Regions from separate parts of the Streptomyces sp. CA-251247 genome, predicted to be linked through region 1. Evidence: riboswitches for the same ligand, from Rfam matches in the RefSeq annotation. Region 1 holds a riboswitch; each other region holds the start of a gene.

Region 1 (4,272 bases):
GCGGGCAGTTCCGACCTCACCTCGCGTGCCGCGGCGACGAGGTTCTCGAGGGACGCACGGGTCTCCGGCCAGTCGCGCGTCTTGAGGCCGCAGTCGGGGTTGACCCACAGGCGCTCGGCCGGGATGGCCTGAAGGCCCTTGCGGAGCAGGTCTGCCGCCTCGGAGACACCGGGGATGCGCGGTGAGTGGATGTCGTACACACCGGGACCGGCTTCGCGCGGGTATCCGTGCTCGGCGAGTTCACGCGCCACCTGCATGTGCGAGCGAGCGGCCTCCAGGCTGATCACGTCGGCGTCGAGGTCGTCGATGGCCTGCACGATGTCGCCGAACTCGGCGTAGCACATATGGGTGTGGATCTGGGTGTCCGGACGCACGCCGCTGGTCGCCAGTCGGAAGGACTCCGTGGCCCAGGCCAGGTAGTCCGCATGGTCGGCCGAGCGCAGCGGAAGGGTCTCCCGCAGGGCCGGCTCGTCGACCTGGATCACCGAACTTCCCGCATTCTCCAGGTCGTTCACCTCGTCGCGGAGGGCGAGGGCGACCTGGCGCGCGGTGTCGCCGAGCGGCTGGTCGTCGCGGACGAAGGACCAGGCGAGCATCGTGACGGGGCCGGTGAGCATGCCCTTGACCGGACGGCCGGTCAGGGACTGCGCGTACGAGGTCCAGCGAACCGTCATCGGCTCGGGGCGGGAGATGTCGCCCGCGAGGATCGGCGGCCGGACGTAGCGCGTGCCGTAGGACTGGACCCAGCCGTGCTGGGTGGCGAGGTAGCCCGTGAGCTGCTCGGCGAAGTACTGCACCATGTCGTTGCGTTCGGGCTCGCCGTGGACCAGGACGTCGATGCCGGTCTTCTCCTGGAAGGCGATCACCTCCTGGATCTCGGCCTTGATCCGCTCCTCGTAGGCCGCGGTGTCGATCCGTCCGCGGCGCAGGTCGGCGCGTGCGGTGCGCAGTTCGGTGGTCTGCGGGAACGAGCCGATCGTGGTGGTGGGCAGCAGGGGCAGGCCGAGGTGGGCACGCTGCGCCACGGCGCGTTCGGCGTACGGCTGGGAGCGGCGCCCGTCGGTGTCCGTCACCCCGGCAACCCGGGCCCGCACCGCCGGGTCGCGCGTGAGGGCGGAACCGGCGCGGGAGGCGAGGTCGGCGCGGTTGGCGGCGAGTTCGGCCGCGATGGTGTCGGTTCCCTCGCCGAGACCCCGGGCCAGGGTGACGATCTCGGAGGTCTTCTGCCGGGCGAAGGCGAGCCACCGGTGGATCTGCGGGTCGATGTCGCGTTCCGCGGAACTGTCCAGCGGGACGTGCAGCAGCGAGCAGGAGGAGGCCACGTCGACCCGGTCGGCGAGGCCGAGCAGCGTGCCGAGGATCGTCAGCGACTTCTCGAAGTCGTTGATCCAGATGTTGCGCCCGTTGACGACGCCCGCGACCAGGCGCTTGCCGGGCAGTCCGCCGACGGCGGCCAGGGCATCGAGATTGGCCGCGGCGGCGTCGGTGAAGTCGAGTGCCAGGCCGTCCACGGGAGCCTTGGCGAGTACGGGCAGCGCCTCGCCGAGGCGGTCGAAGTACGAGGCCACCAGCAGCTTGGGCCGGTCGGTGAGGGTGCCGAGGTCGCGGTAGGCGCGTTCGGCGGCGTTCAGTTCGGCCGGCGTGCGGTCCTGGACCAGTGCGGGCTCGTCCAACTGCACCCAGTCCGCCCCGGCCGCCCGCAGATCGGCGAGCACCTCCGCGTACACCGGCAGCAGCCGGTCGAGCAGGGTCAGGGGGTCGAAACCGGGCGCCACGCCGGGGGCGGGCTTGGCCAGCAGAAGGTAGGTGATCGGGCCGACCAGCACCGGCCGGGCCGTGTGACCGAGGGCCAGCGCTTCCTTCAACTCGGTGACCTGCTTGGTGGAGTCGGCGGTGAAGACGGTGCCGGGACCCAGTTCCGGTACGAGGTAGTGGTAGTTGGTGTCGAACCACTTGGTCATCTCGAGCGGGGCGACGTCCTGGGTACCGCGCGACATGGCGAAGTACCCGGCCAGGGCGTCCGCCTCGACGGCGGCGCGGTGGCGGGAGGGGAGAGCGCCGACCATCACGCTCGTGTCGAGGACGTGGTCGTAGTACGAGAAGTCACCGGTCGGGACCTCGTGGATCCCGGCTTCGGCCAGTTGCTGCCAGTTCGAACGACGCAGGTCCCGGGCGGTCTCTTCCAGGGCCGCGGCGGAGACGCGGCCCTTCCAATAGCCCTCGATGGCCTTCTTCAGTTCACGGTTCGGCCCCTGACGGGGGTATCCGTGGACGGTGGACCGTGCTGCCGCGGCTGCGGGCTTCGCTGTCACTGAACTCTCCTTCGCGAGTTTCCTGTCACCCGGCGAAGGTGAAGGCGAAGGGAGCACAGACCGGACGGGGGAGCGATGCGTCGGTGACGCATGTGCCCGTCGGTATGTACGCCGACCCGCCCTCGAGGTCACCGGGATTTCCGCGCACGATCGGTCGTGCGCGGACAGCGGGCAGGTCTTCGGACTCACGGGCACGCCTGCCGGACATCTCCCGGCGGACACCTACTGGCCGTCGCTTCCCGGGCCCGTACCGGACCCAGTGCGTATGACGGCGGTCGTTCCCGCTCACCGCTGCGGGGCAGTCCCGGATTCCCACCGGGTTCCCTCTTGCGACGCACGTACCTGGCAGGCACGGCGAACCAGCTGCACCCACCAGCCTAGAGCCCCGCAGGCCACACCGACACCACCGCTCATCATCCGGACGGTGATGCACGGCATGCGGGCGGACGAGGTACCGCTGCCCGACGGCGCTGTTCGGGTGTCGGCCCGACGCCCCTACGAAGTCAGCCGGACCGTCGCCAGGATCTTCCGCACCGTCGCGTCCGGAACCTCGTCCGCCACACCCTTCGCGCCCACGAAGGTCCAGGAGACGAAGTCGCCGCCCGGGTCCTTGAAGGCGAAGGTGGTGACCTTGCCGTCGGTGTCGCACTTGCCCTTCTTCGGCGCCCCCGTGGACACGCCCGTCGCCAGGCTTCCCTTGATCCCGGAGGCGGTGGTGTACGGCTCCACCGCACCCGCCTTGATGCTCTTCTTGTCCGGCTGGGTGTACGCGCCGTACAGCCACAGGGACACACTGCTGCGCGCCGCGTCCTCGATGGTCTTGGCGCCGCTGTCCCCGCGGGTGCCCGCCGACGCGAGTGCCGTGTCCTCGGGAGAGCCGTCCATGGCGGCGTCGGACCGGCACCACTTCTCCTTGAGCATCGCGGGGCTCGACATCCCGATGAGGGGCTTCTCCTCCGGATCCCGGTCGTCGGCAACGTAGTTGACCCAGCCAGGACCCTTCAGACCCCACTGCGGGGGAACGTCGAAGGCGATGCCCCGCTTGGGATTCACCACCACCTTCCAGCCCGCGACGACCGGCTTCGGGCCGTCCGTGTCACGCGGGTTGTCGTCGGCCGGGCTGCCCGAAGCGGACGTCGTCGGGCCGGGATCCGCGGTCTTTCCCTCGTCCCCGCCCAGGACCACGAATCCGGTCACTCCGGCGGCGACGACCACGACGAGAGCGGCAGCGACAGCGATGACCGTGGACGTACGACGGCCGCCACGAGGAGGCGGCTGCGGCGCACCGGCCGGCATCGTCGGCGAGCCCGCCCACGGCTCCTGCTGCGGAGGCCCGTAGGGGCCCGTCTGCTGATACGGATTGTTCTGCCCCGCGTACGGGTTCTGGCCGTCCCCCGGCTGCTGTGACCACATGAAGGGCACCCTAGAGGTCGCCTCTGGCCGGCGGAGACTCAGGTGTCTCCGCTGTGACCTGAGGAATTGGTCGGCACAAGGCCGCGGCGTACGTCGCGGCTGTTGCTCGGGCGGGCGGTTCCAGGGCGCTGAAACCGCGCTGAAACCGTGCTGAACCCGCTCTGCCGCAAGCTCTGCGGCATGACATCGACATCGAACGGACTCGCCATCGCAGCCAAGGGGCTGCACAAGGCCTTCGGCGAGAAGAAGGTCCTCGACGGCATCGACCTGGCCGTGCCGCAGGGCACGATCTTCTCCCTCCTGGGCCCGAACGGCGCCGGCAAGACCACCGCCGTGAAGATCCTCTCCACGCTCATCGCGGCCGACAGCGGCGAACTGCACGTCGGCGGCCACGATCTGGCTGCCGAGCCGCAGGCGGTGCGGGCCGCGATCGGTGTCACCGGGCAGTTCTCCGCTGTCGACGGTCTGATCACCGGCGAGGAGAACATGCTCCTGATGGCGGACCTGCACCACCTCTCCCGCACCGAAGGACGGCGTACCGCAGCCG
Region 2 (4,272 bases), 1.0 Mb from region 1:
GGCGTCGGAGAGCAGGGTGGGGGTGCGACCGGGCACCGAGGATGCGGTCAGCCAGAGCCGGCACATCCACTCCAGCTGGGCGGTGCGGTCGTACGCCTGGTCGAGGGTGTCGCCGTAGGCGACGGTGCCGTGGTTCCGGAGCAGGCAGGCGGTGCGGTCCTCCAGGGCCGCCCGCATGGCGGCGGCCAGCTCGTCCGAGCCGTAGAGGGCGTAGGGGGCGACGCGGACGGGTCCGCCCAGCGCCGCCGTCATGTAGTGGATCGGCGGCAGCGTGGGGACGAGGGTGGAGACGGCCGTGGCGTGCACGGCGTGGGTGTGCACCACGGCCCTCGCCGAGGTGCCGCGGTAGACCTCCAGATGCAGCGGCAGCTCGCTGGTGGGCCTCAGGTCACCGAGGACCTGGTGGCCGTCGAGGTCGACGGCGACGGTGTCCTCGGGGGTGAGCCGGTCGTAGGGCACTCCGCTCGGGGTGACCAGGACGAGGTCGCCGGCCCGTACCGAGACATTGCCCGATGTGCCGACGACCAGGCCTTCCGCCGCCGTCCTGCGGGCCGTGGCCACGAGGTCGCGCCATGCCCGGTCGATGGTCTCCTGCCGCTCCGCATCGGTCATGCGGCGATCCTGCCAGGCCGCCGCGGGCGCCGAGGGGCCGGGCGTGACGCAGATCACGGAATCGAAGATCGGACCCCTGGAGAGGCCTGTTTGCACCACCGAGTGAAAGCGGAGTCACAGACCCTCACTTGGAGACACCGCAAAGCCCGCGTCAGTTCATCTTCCGTTCACTCAGGTTTCCTAGGTTCCACTGGCCACTGACGTCCATAGATTGCCTGGGTAAATGGAACACATCACGCTGCTGCTCGCGATCGTGATCGTGACGGCTCTCGTGTTCGATTTCACGAACGGTTTCCACGACACCGCCAATGCGATGGCGACGACCATCTCGACCGGAGCCCTGAAGCCCAAGACCGCGGTGGCCATGTCCGCCGTGCTCAACCTCGTCGGCGCGTTCCTGTCCGTGGAGGTCGCCAAGACGATCTCCAGCGGCATCGTCACCGAGTCAGGCATCACCCCAGAAGTCATCTTCGCGGCGCTCGTCGGCGCCATCCTCTGGAATCTGCTCACCTGGCTGATCGGCCTGCCCTCCAGCTCCTCGCACGCCCTCATGGGCGGACTGGTCGGCGCCACGATCGCCTCGGTCGGCGTCAGCGGCGTCAACGGCGGCACCGTCGTCACCAAGGTGCTGATCCCCGCGATCGCGGCACCCCTGGTCGCCGGCATCGCCGCCTACCTCGCCTCCCGGCTGACCTACAGGATCGGCCGCAACACCGACGAGAAGGCCACCGCCAAGGGCTACCGCGCCGGTCAGATCGCCTCGGCGGGCCTCGTCTCACTGGCCCACGGCACCAACGACGCCCAGAAGACGATGGGCATCATCACGCTGGCCCTGATCGCCGGTGGCGTCCTCTCCCCCGGGTCCAACCCCCCGATGTGGGTCATCCTCTCCGCCGGTCTCGCCATCGCGCTCGGCACCTACCTGGGCGGCTGGCGCATCATCCGCACCATGGGCAAGGGCCTCACCGACCTCCAGCCGCAGCAGGGCTTCGCCGCCCAGACCAGCGCGGCCAGCGTCATCCTCGCCTCCTCCAACCTCGGCTTCTCGCTGTCGACCACGCACTCCTGCTCCGGCGCGGTGATGGGCGCGGGCCTCGGCCGCAAGGGCGGCGTGGTCCGCTGGTCCACCGCCACCCGGATGTTCGTCGCCTGGGGTCTGACCCTGCCGGCGGCCGCGCTGGTGGCGGCGGGCTCGGAGCTCGTCACCCGCCAGGGCGACTGGGGCGTGGCAGCCGTCGTGGTCTTCCTGATCGGCTCCTGCGCCGCGATCTGGCTGGTCTCCCGCCGTCAGGTGATCGACCACACCAACGTCAACGACACGAGCACGGACGGCGAGCCCGCGGGTGTCGTGACGGCTGCCATCGCGGCCGTCACCCCGCCGCCGGCCGGCACCCCGGCCCAGGACTTCCAGACGACCATCCCGGCTCCGGCCCCCGAATCCGAGCCGGCCCGCACGGCCGCGGTGTAAGGACAGAAACAGCATGAGCATCGACTGGGCAGCTCTCGGCTCCGTCTTCGGCGTGAGCCTCGTCGCCACCGTGGCCCTGGTGGGTCTGTTCACCCTGGGCGTGGTGGGACTGAGCAAGCAGGAATCGGCGTCCGCGCAGGGAGGCTCGGCGGCCCTGGCACGCACCGGCGCCTATGTGTGCTTCGCGCTCTGTGCGGCAGCGGTGACGTACGGGATCTACCTCATCGTCAGCTGACGCCACAGCATCATCACGCGCATCGAAAGCCGGGCCGGGCACCCTTTGGGGTGACCGGCCCGGCTTTCGGGTGTGGGGCTCGGCACACTGTCCCGTCGCAGGTCAAAGGCAAGTTGACGCCATTCGAGCGGCGTGGTGGACTGCCGGGGCCATCTACGGCGGCAGCAGAGGAAGCCGGTGCAAATCCGGCGCGGTCCCGCCACTGTCACCGGGGAGCAGTCCCCGGAAGCCAGGAACTCTCACCGCCGTTCACGTCGAACCAGGGCGCGGACACCCTGAGTGAGGACATATCGCCATGCCCGGCTGCGGTTCCGTTCCTGCTGTGAGTACGGCCCTGAGTTCACGGTTGCACCGAGGCGAGAGCCCGGCCTGAACCCGTGCGTGCCGACCGAGTGTTCGTGTACGGCTCCATCGCCGGCCTGGCCTGCGACCTGCTTCTCGGTGATCCCCGCCGGGGGCACCCGGTCGCCGCGTTCGGGCGGGCCGCGGGGGCCGTCGAGCGTGTGTTGTGGCGTGACCACCGCGGCTGGGGTGCGCTGCACTCCCTGCTGTGCGCCGGGGGTGCGGCCGCCGCCGCGGCCCTTGTCGCGCGCGGCGCGCGGGGCAGTTCCGCCGCGTCCGTCGCCCTGACCGCGGCCGCCACCTGGTCGGTCGTCGGGGGCACATCGCTGGGACGCGAGGCCCGGGCCATCGGCGGGGCGCTCGCCGCCGGTGATGTGGAGCTCGCCCGGGAGCGGCTGCCGCATCTGTGCGGCCGCGATCCGCAGAGTCTGGACGAGCAGCAGATCGCGCGGGCCGTCGTCGAGTCCGTCGCCGAGAACACCTCCGACGCCGTGGTCGGCGCCCTGGTGTGGGGTGCCGTGGCGGGCGTGCCCGGTCTGGTGGGCTTTAGGGCGGTCAACACCCTGGACGCGATGGTCGGGCATCTCTCGCCCCGGTACCGGAAGTTCGGCTGGGCCTCGGCACGGCTGGACGATGTGGCCGGCTGGCCCGGCGCCCGGCTCACGGCCGGGCTCGCGGCGCTCGCGGGCACGGACGGCCGGGGGGCCGTCCGCGCCTGGCGCGCCGACGCCGGCCGGCACCCCAGCCCCAACGCCGGGCCCGTGGAGGCCTCCTTCGCGGGGGCGCTCGGTGTCCGGCTCGGCGGAACGCTCTCGTACGGCGGGCGCGTCGAGCACCGGCCGGTCCTCAACGCCGAAGGGCGTGCCGTGGAGTTCGGCGACATCGAACGCGCCGTGCGGCTCTCCCGCCGCGTCGGCTTTCTGACGCTGGCGGTCTGCGCCGCGGGCCGCGTCACGGGTCACGCACTGCGCGCCCGGCGCGCACGAAGGAGGCGGGGATGAGCGGGCGCAAGGGCGGCGGGCTGCTGGTCGCGGGCACCACGTCCGACGCGGGTAAGAGCGTCGTCACGGCCGGGATCTGCCGGTGGCTCGTACGCCAGGGCGTGAAGGTCGCCCCCTTCAAGGGGCAGAACATGTCCCTCAATTCGTTCGTGACCCGTGAGGGCGCGGAGATCGGCCGCGCGCAGGCCATGCAGGCGCAGGCCGCGCGGGTGGAGCCGAGCGCCCTGATGAACCCGGTCCTGCTCAAGCCGGGCAGCGACCGCTCCAGCCAGGTCGTGCTGATGGGCAAGCCGGTCGGGGAGCTCAGCGCCCGCGGCTACCACGGCGGCCGGCAGGAGGCCCTCCTCGGCACCGTCGTGGAGTGCCTGGAGGAGCTGCGGGGCACGTATGAAGCCGTGATCTGCGAGGGGGCGGGCAGTCCGGCCGAGATCAATCTGCGGCGTACGGACATCGTGAACATGGGCATCGCGCGGGCCGCACGGCTTCCCGTGCTGGTGGTCGGAGACATCGACCGCGGTGGGGTGTTCGCCTCCTTCTTCGGGACGACGGCGCTGCTGAGCGCGGCCGACCAGGAGCTGATCGCGGGCTACCTGGTCAACAAGTTCCGCGGGGAC
Region 3 (4,272 bases), 4.6 Mb from region 1:
AGGTCGGACACGTCGGAGTGGAGGTCGACCTCCTCGACGGTCCAGGTGTTCTTGATCGCGTCGCGGTAGCGCTCGTAGAAGTCCGGGTAGCGCATCGGACGCAGGGTCAGCTCGAATCCCGGGTCGAGCAGGTTCTTCTCGGGAGCACTCATTACTGGCAGGCCTCGCAGGACTCGGGGTTCTCCAGGGAGCAGGCGACCGCGTCGGTCTCCGGCGTCGCCTGTACGGGGATGGGGGCCGTGGTCGCGGCTCCGGAGCCGGCCGCACGGGCGATCCGGGTCGCGGGGCGCGAGCGCAGGTAGTACGTCGTCTTCAGACCCTGCTTCCAGGCGTACGCGTACATCGAGCTGAGCTTCCCGATGGTCGGCGTCTCGAGGAACAGATTCAGCGACTGCGACTGGTCGAGGAACGGGGTGCGGGCCGCGGCCATGTCGATCAGACCGCGCTGCGGGATCTCCCACGCCGTGCGGTACAGCTCGCGCACATCGGCCGGGATCCAGCTGAAGCCCTGCACCGAACCGCTGGACTCGCGCAGCGCCTCACGGGACTGCGCGTCCCACACGCCGAGCCGCTTCAGCTCCTCCACCAGGTAGGCGTTGACCTGGAGGAACTCACCGCTGAGCGTCTCGCGCTTGAAGAGGTTGGAGACCTGCGGCTCGATGCACTCGTAGACGCCCGCGATGGAGGCGATCGTCGCCGTCGGGGCGATGGCGAGGAGCAGCGAGTTGCGCATGCCGGTCGTGGCGATACGTTCCCGCAGGGCGGCCCAGCGCTCGGGCCAGTTGAGCTCGACGCCGTAGTGGTCGGGGTGCAGCACACCGCGCGCGGTACGGGTCTTCTCCCAGGCGGGCAGGGGCCCGTTGCGCTCGGCGAGGTCGGCGGACGCCTCGTACGCGGCGAGCATGATGCGCTCGGCGATGCGGGTCGACAGGGCGCGGGCGGCGGGGGAGTCGAACGGCAGCCGCAGCTTGAAGAAGACGTCCTGAAGACCCATCGCGCCGAGGCCCACCGGACGCCACTTGGCGTTGGAGCGGCCGGCCTGCTCGGTCGGGTAGAAGTTGATGTCGACGACGCGGTCGAGGAAGGTGACGGCGGTCCGGACGGCCTCGTCCAGGCGCTCCCAGTCGATCCCCTCACCGGCGCCGTCCGCCAGCACGAACGCGCCGAGGTTCACCGAGCCGAGGTTGCAGACGGCCGTCTCGCCGTCGTCCGTCACCTCCAGGATCTCGGTGCACAGGTTGGACGAGTGCACGGTGTGGCCGGGCTCGGCGGTCTGGTTGGCCGTGCGGTTGGAGGAGTCCTTGAAGGTCATCCAGCCGTTGCCGGTCTGCGCGAGCGTGCGCATCATCCGGCCGTACAGCTCACGCGCGGGCATGGTCTTGCGGGCCAGGCCCTTCGCCTCGGCGTCGCGGTACGCCGCGTCGAACGCGTCGCCCCACAGGTCGACGAGCTCGGGGACGTCGGCAGGCGAGAACAGCGACCACGGGGCGTCGGCGTCGACACGGCGCATGAACTCGTCGGGAATCCAGTGCGCGAGGTTCAGATTGTGCGTACGCCGGGCGTCCTCGCCGGTGTTGTCGCGCAGCTCCAGGAACTCCTCGATGTCCGCGTGCCAGGTCTCCAGGTAGACGGCGGCCGCGCCCTTGCGACGTCCGCCCTGGTTCACCGCGGCGACCGAGGCGTCGAGGGTCTTCAGGAACGGCACGATGCCGTTGGAATGGCCGTTGGTGCCCCTGATCAGGGAACCGCGGGCGCGGATGCGGGAGTACGACAGTCCGATGCCGCCGGCGTGCTTGGAGAGCCGGGCGACCTGGTGGTACCGGTCGTAGATCGAGTCCAGCTCGTCCGCCGGCGAGTCCAGCAGATAGCAGGAGGACATCTGGGGGTGGCGGGTACCGGAGTTGAACAGCGTGGGGGAGGAGGGGAGGTAGTCGAGGCGGCTCATCAGGCCGTAGAGGTCGGCCACCTCGTCCAGCGCGCGCACGCTGTCGTTCTCGGCCAGACCACAGGCGACCCGCAGCATGAAGTGCTGAGGCGTCTCGATCACCTGACGGGTGATCGGGTGCCGGAGCAGATAGCGGCTGTAGAGGGTGCGCAGGCCGAAGTAGCCGAAACGGTCGTCCGCCTCGGTGTCGATGAGGGCGTCCAGGCGGTCCGCGTGCAGCGTGACGAACGCGGCGGTCCGGTCGGCGATCAGACCCTCGGTGTGTCCGACCGCGACGGAGGCGGAGAAGGACACCGCGCCCTGGCCCGACGCCTCTTCGGCGATCGTCCCGGTCAACAGACGGGCGGCGAGCCGGGAGTAGGCGGGGTCCTCGGAGATCAGACCCGCGGCCGCGTCGGTGGCGAGCCCACGGAGCTCGGCCGTGTCCGAACCGGCGTGCCGGCCCCGCAGCGCGGCGGCGGCGACGCGGCCGGGGTCGGTGTCGGGCAGATCGGCGGTGAGGTCGGTCAGGATCCGCAGCAGCGCGGTCCCGGGGCCGTCCTCGAGCTGCTCGGCGATGCCTGCTGCCGGATCGGCTGGCGCGATGGTCACGTGGTGCTCTCCCTCGCTCGGCTCTGGGCCGTCGGGGGGGAGGCGGGGCCGTCGGGCAGTACGCGCCCAGGGCAGGGCAGCACTCCGCACGGCGTCCACCGGCCCAACCGCGAGGCCCGGACGTCTCGGCACCCGGATCGGTCGAACCGGATGCACCGTCGGCAGGTCTTCGGACTCTCGGGTACGACAAAGCGCACCACATCACACCGTTGCGGGACAGTTCCGGATTCGCACCGGATTCCCCTGCGGCGACAGCGAGGTCGAGCATACATGTGGGGGCCGCCAGTTGCGGCACCCCCCACATGTTGTGTCGGGGCGGCGCGCGGGAGTTGTGGCATTGCCCCGGTGATCCCGGCCGGTACGGCCCTTGGGACGCCCCGGCGGGGGCCCGGTCCGGCCCGTGGGCGCACGGTTTCACGGCGAAGGGCCGCCGCGTTCCCGGGGGAACGCAGCGGCCCTTCAGGGGCCCTTCAGCCGTTCAGCAGCAGCGGAAGCCTTCGCGGGGATCGGCTTCGCGTGCGTCCGTCCGGCTGCGCTCGAAAGCGCGGCGGCTCATCACGTCCGCGTCCGGGTCGCAGCTGCGGGTGTGGTCGACGTACCGGTCGTAGGCCGATTCGCCGGTGAACTCCCTGACGTACCACCGGATCCGGCCGAAGACGTGGCGGGCCCTGGTCGTGGTGCTCATGCCGAACCGCTCGCTGCGGGAACGTTCTCCTCCACGGCTGCCATCTCGGCCTTCTCCTCCTTGGTGGGGATCAGTCCGGCCGGTGCGACGATCTTCGACTCGGTGTACGCAACCTCGGACAGTTTCACGCTCTCGGGATGCCGGATCGCGTTGTAGCAGACGCGTCCCGCGTCCGCGATGACCACGATGATCAAGAGTGCGAAGAGAGCCGAGAGCGCTCCGTCGACCGTGGAGTTGGTGACCACCGTGTGCATGTCGTCCATGGTCTTGGCGGGAGGCAGGATCTTGCCCTCGTCGATGGCCGACTGGTAGACGTCCCGCTGGGTGAAGAAGCCCACGCGTGGGTCGCCGGAGAATATCTTCTGCCAGCTCGCGGTGAGGGTGACGGCGGCGTCCCAGGCGAGCGGTACGGCCGTGACCCAGGCCCACTTGAGCCGGCCGGACTTCACCAGCAGCGTGGTGCAGACGGCGAGTGCCACGGCGGCGAGCAACTGGTTGGCGATGCCGAACAGCGGGAAGAGCTGGTTGATGCCGCCCAGCGGGTCATGCACGCCGACCCAGAGGAAGTAGCCCCAGCCGCCCACGACGACCGCGCTCGCGAACCAGACGCCGGGCCTCCAGCTGACCTGACGGAACGGCTTGTAGACGTTGCCGAGCATGTCCTGGAGCATGAAGCGCCCGACCCGGGTGCCCGCGTCCACCGTGGTGAGGATGAACAGTGCTTCGAACATGATGGCGAAGTGGTACCAGAAGGCCTTCAGCCCGGCGCCGCCGACCACGGACGAGAAGATGTCCGACATGCCCAGAGCGAATGTCGGCGCCCCACCGGTCCGCGACAGCAGGCTGGTCTCCTCGACGTCCTTGGCCGCCTGGGCCAGTTGGTCGGGTGTGATGGTGAAGCCGAGATTGGCGACGGCCTGGGACGCGGTCTCGACCGTGGGACCGATGACACCGGCCGGTGAGTTGACCGCGAAGTAGAGACCCGGGTCGATGATGCAGGCCGTGATCATCGCCATGATCGCGACGAACGACTCCGTCAGCATCGCGCCGT

What was found. A riboswitch is a leader RNA that binds a small molecule or an ion and turns the genes downstream of it on or off. The one in region 1 is predicted to bind cobalamin.
Region 2: another riboswitch for cobalamin. It lies ahead of ACQPWZ_RS08160 (cobalamin biosynthesis protein); the one in region 1 lies ahead of metE (5-methyltetrahydropteroyltriglutamate--homocysteine S-methyltransferase).
Region 3: another riboswitch for cobalamin. It lies ahead of ACQPWZ_RS24260 (ribonucleoside-diphosphate reductase subunit alpha); the one in region 1 lies ahead of metE (5-methyltetrahydropteroyltriglutamate--homocysteine S-methyltransferase).

What each region holds. Positions count from the first base shown of each region.
Region 1 covers NZ_CP191861.1:806,579-810,850, reverse strand. Annotated here, with positions in the region: gene metE (5-methyltetrahydropteroyltriglutamate--homocysteine S-methyltransferase) at 1-2,312, opposite strand, end outside; cobalamin riboswitch at 2,466-2,691, opposite strand; gene ACQPWZ_RS03430 (hypothetical protein) at 2,808-3,725, opposite strand; gene ACQPWZ_RS03425 (ATP-binding cassette domain-containing protein) at 3,906-4,272, shown strand, end outside.
Region 2 covers NZ_CP191861.1:1,835,786-1,840,057, forward strand. Annotated here, with positions in the region: gene ACQPWZ_RS08145 (class II aldolase/adducin family protein) at 1-612, opposite strand, end outside; gene ACQPWZ_RS08150 (inorganic phosphate transporter) at 836-2,080, shown strand; gene ACQPWZ_RS08155 (hypothetical protein) at 2,094-2,315, shown strand; cobalamin riboswitch at 2,435-2,573, shown strand; gene ACQPWZ_RS08160 (cobalamin biosynthesis protein) at 2,693-3,658, shown strand; gene ACQPWZ_RS08165 (cobyric acid synthase) at 3,655-4,272, shown strand, end outside.
Region 3 covers NZ_CP191861.1:5,439,949-5,444,220, forward strand. Annotated here, with positions in the region: gene ACQPWZ_RS24255 (ribonucleotide-diphosphate reductase subunit beta) at 1-152, opposite strand, end outside; gene ACQPWZ_RS24260 (ribonucleoside-diphosphate reductase subunit alpha) at 152-2,536, opposite strand; cobalamin riboswitch at 2,680-2,804, opposite strand; gene ACQPWZ_RS24265 (YbdD/YjiX family protein) at 3,015-3,221, opposite strand; gene ACQPWZ_RS24270 (carbon starvation CstA family protein) at 3,218-4,272, opposite strand, start outside.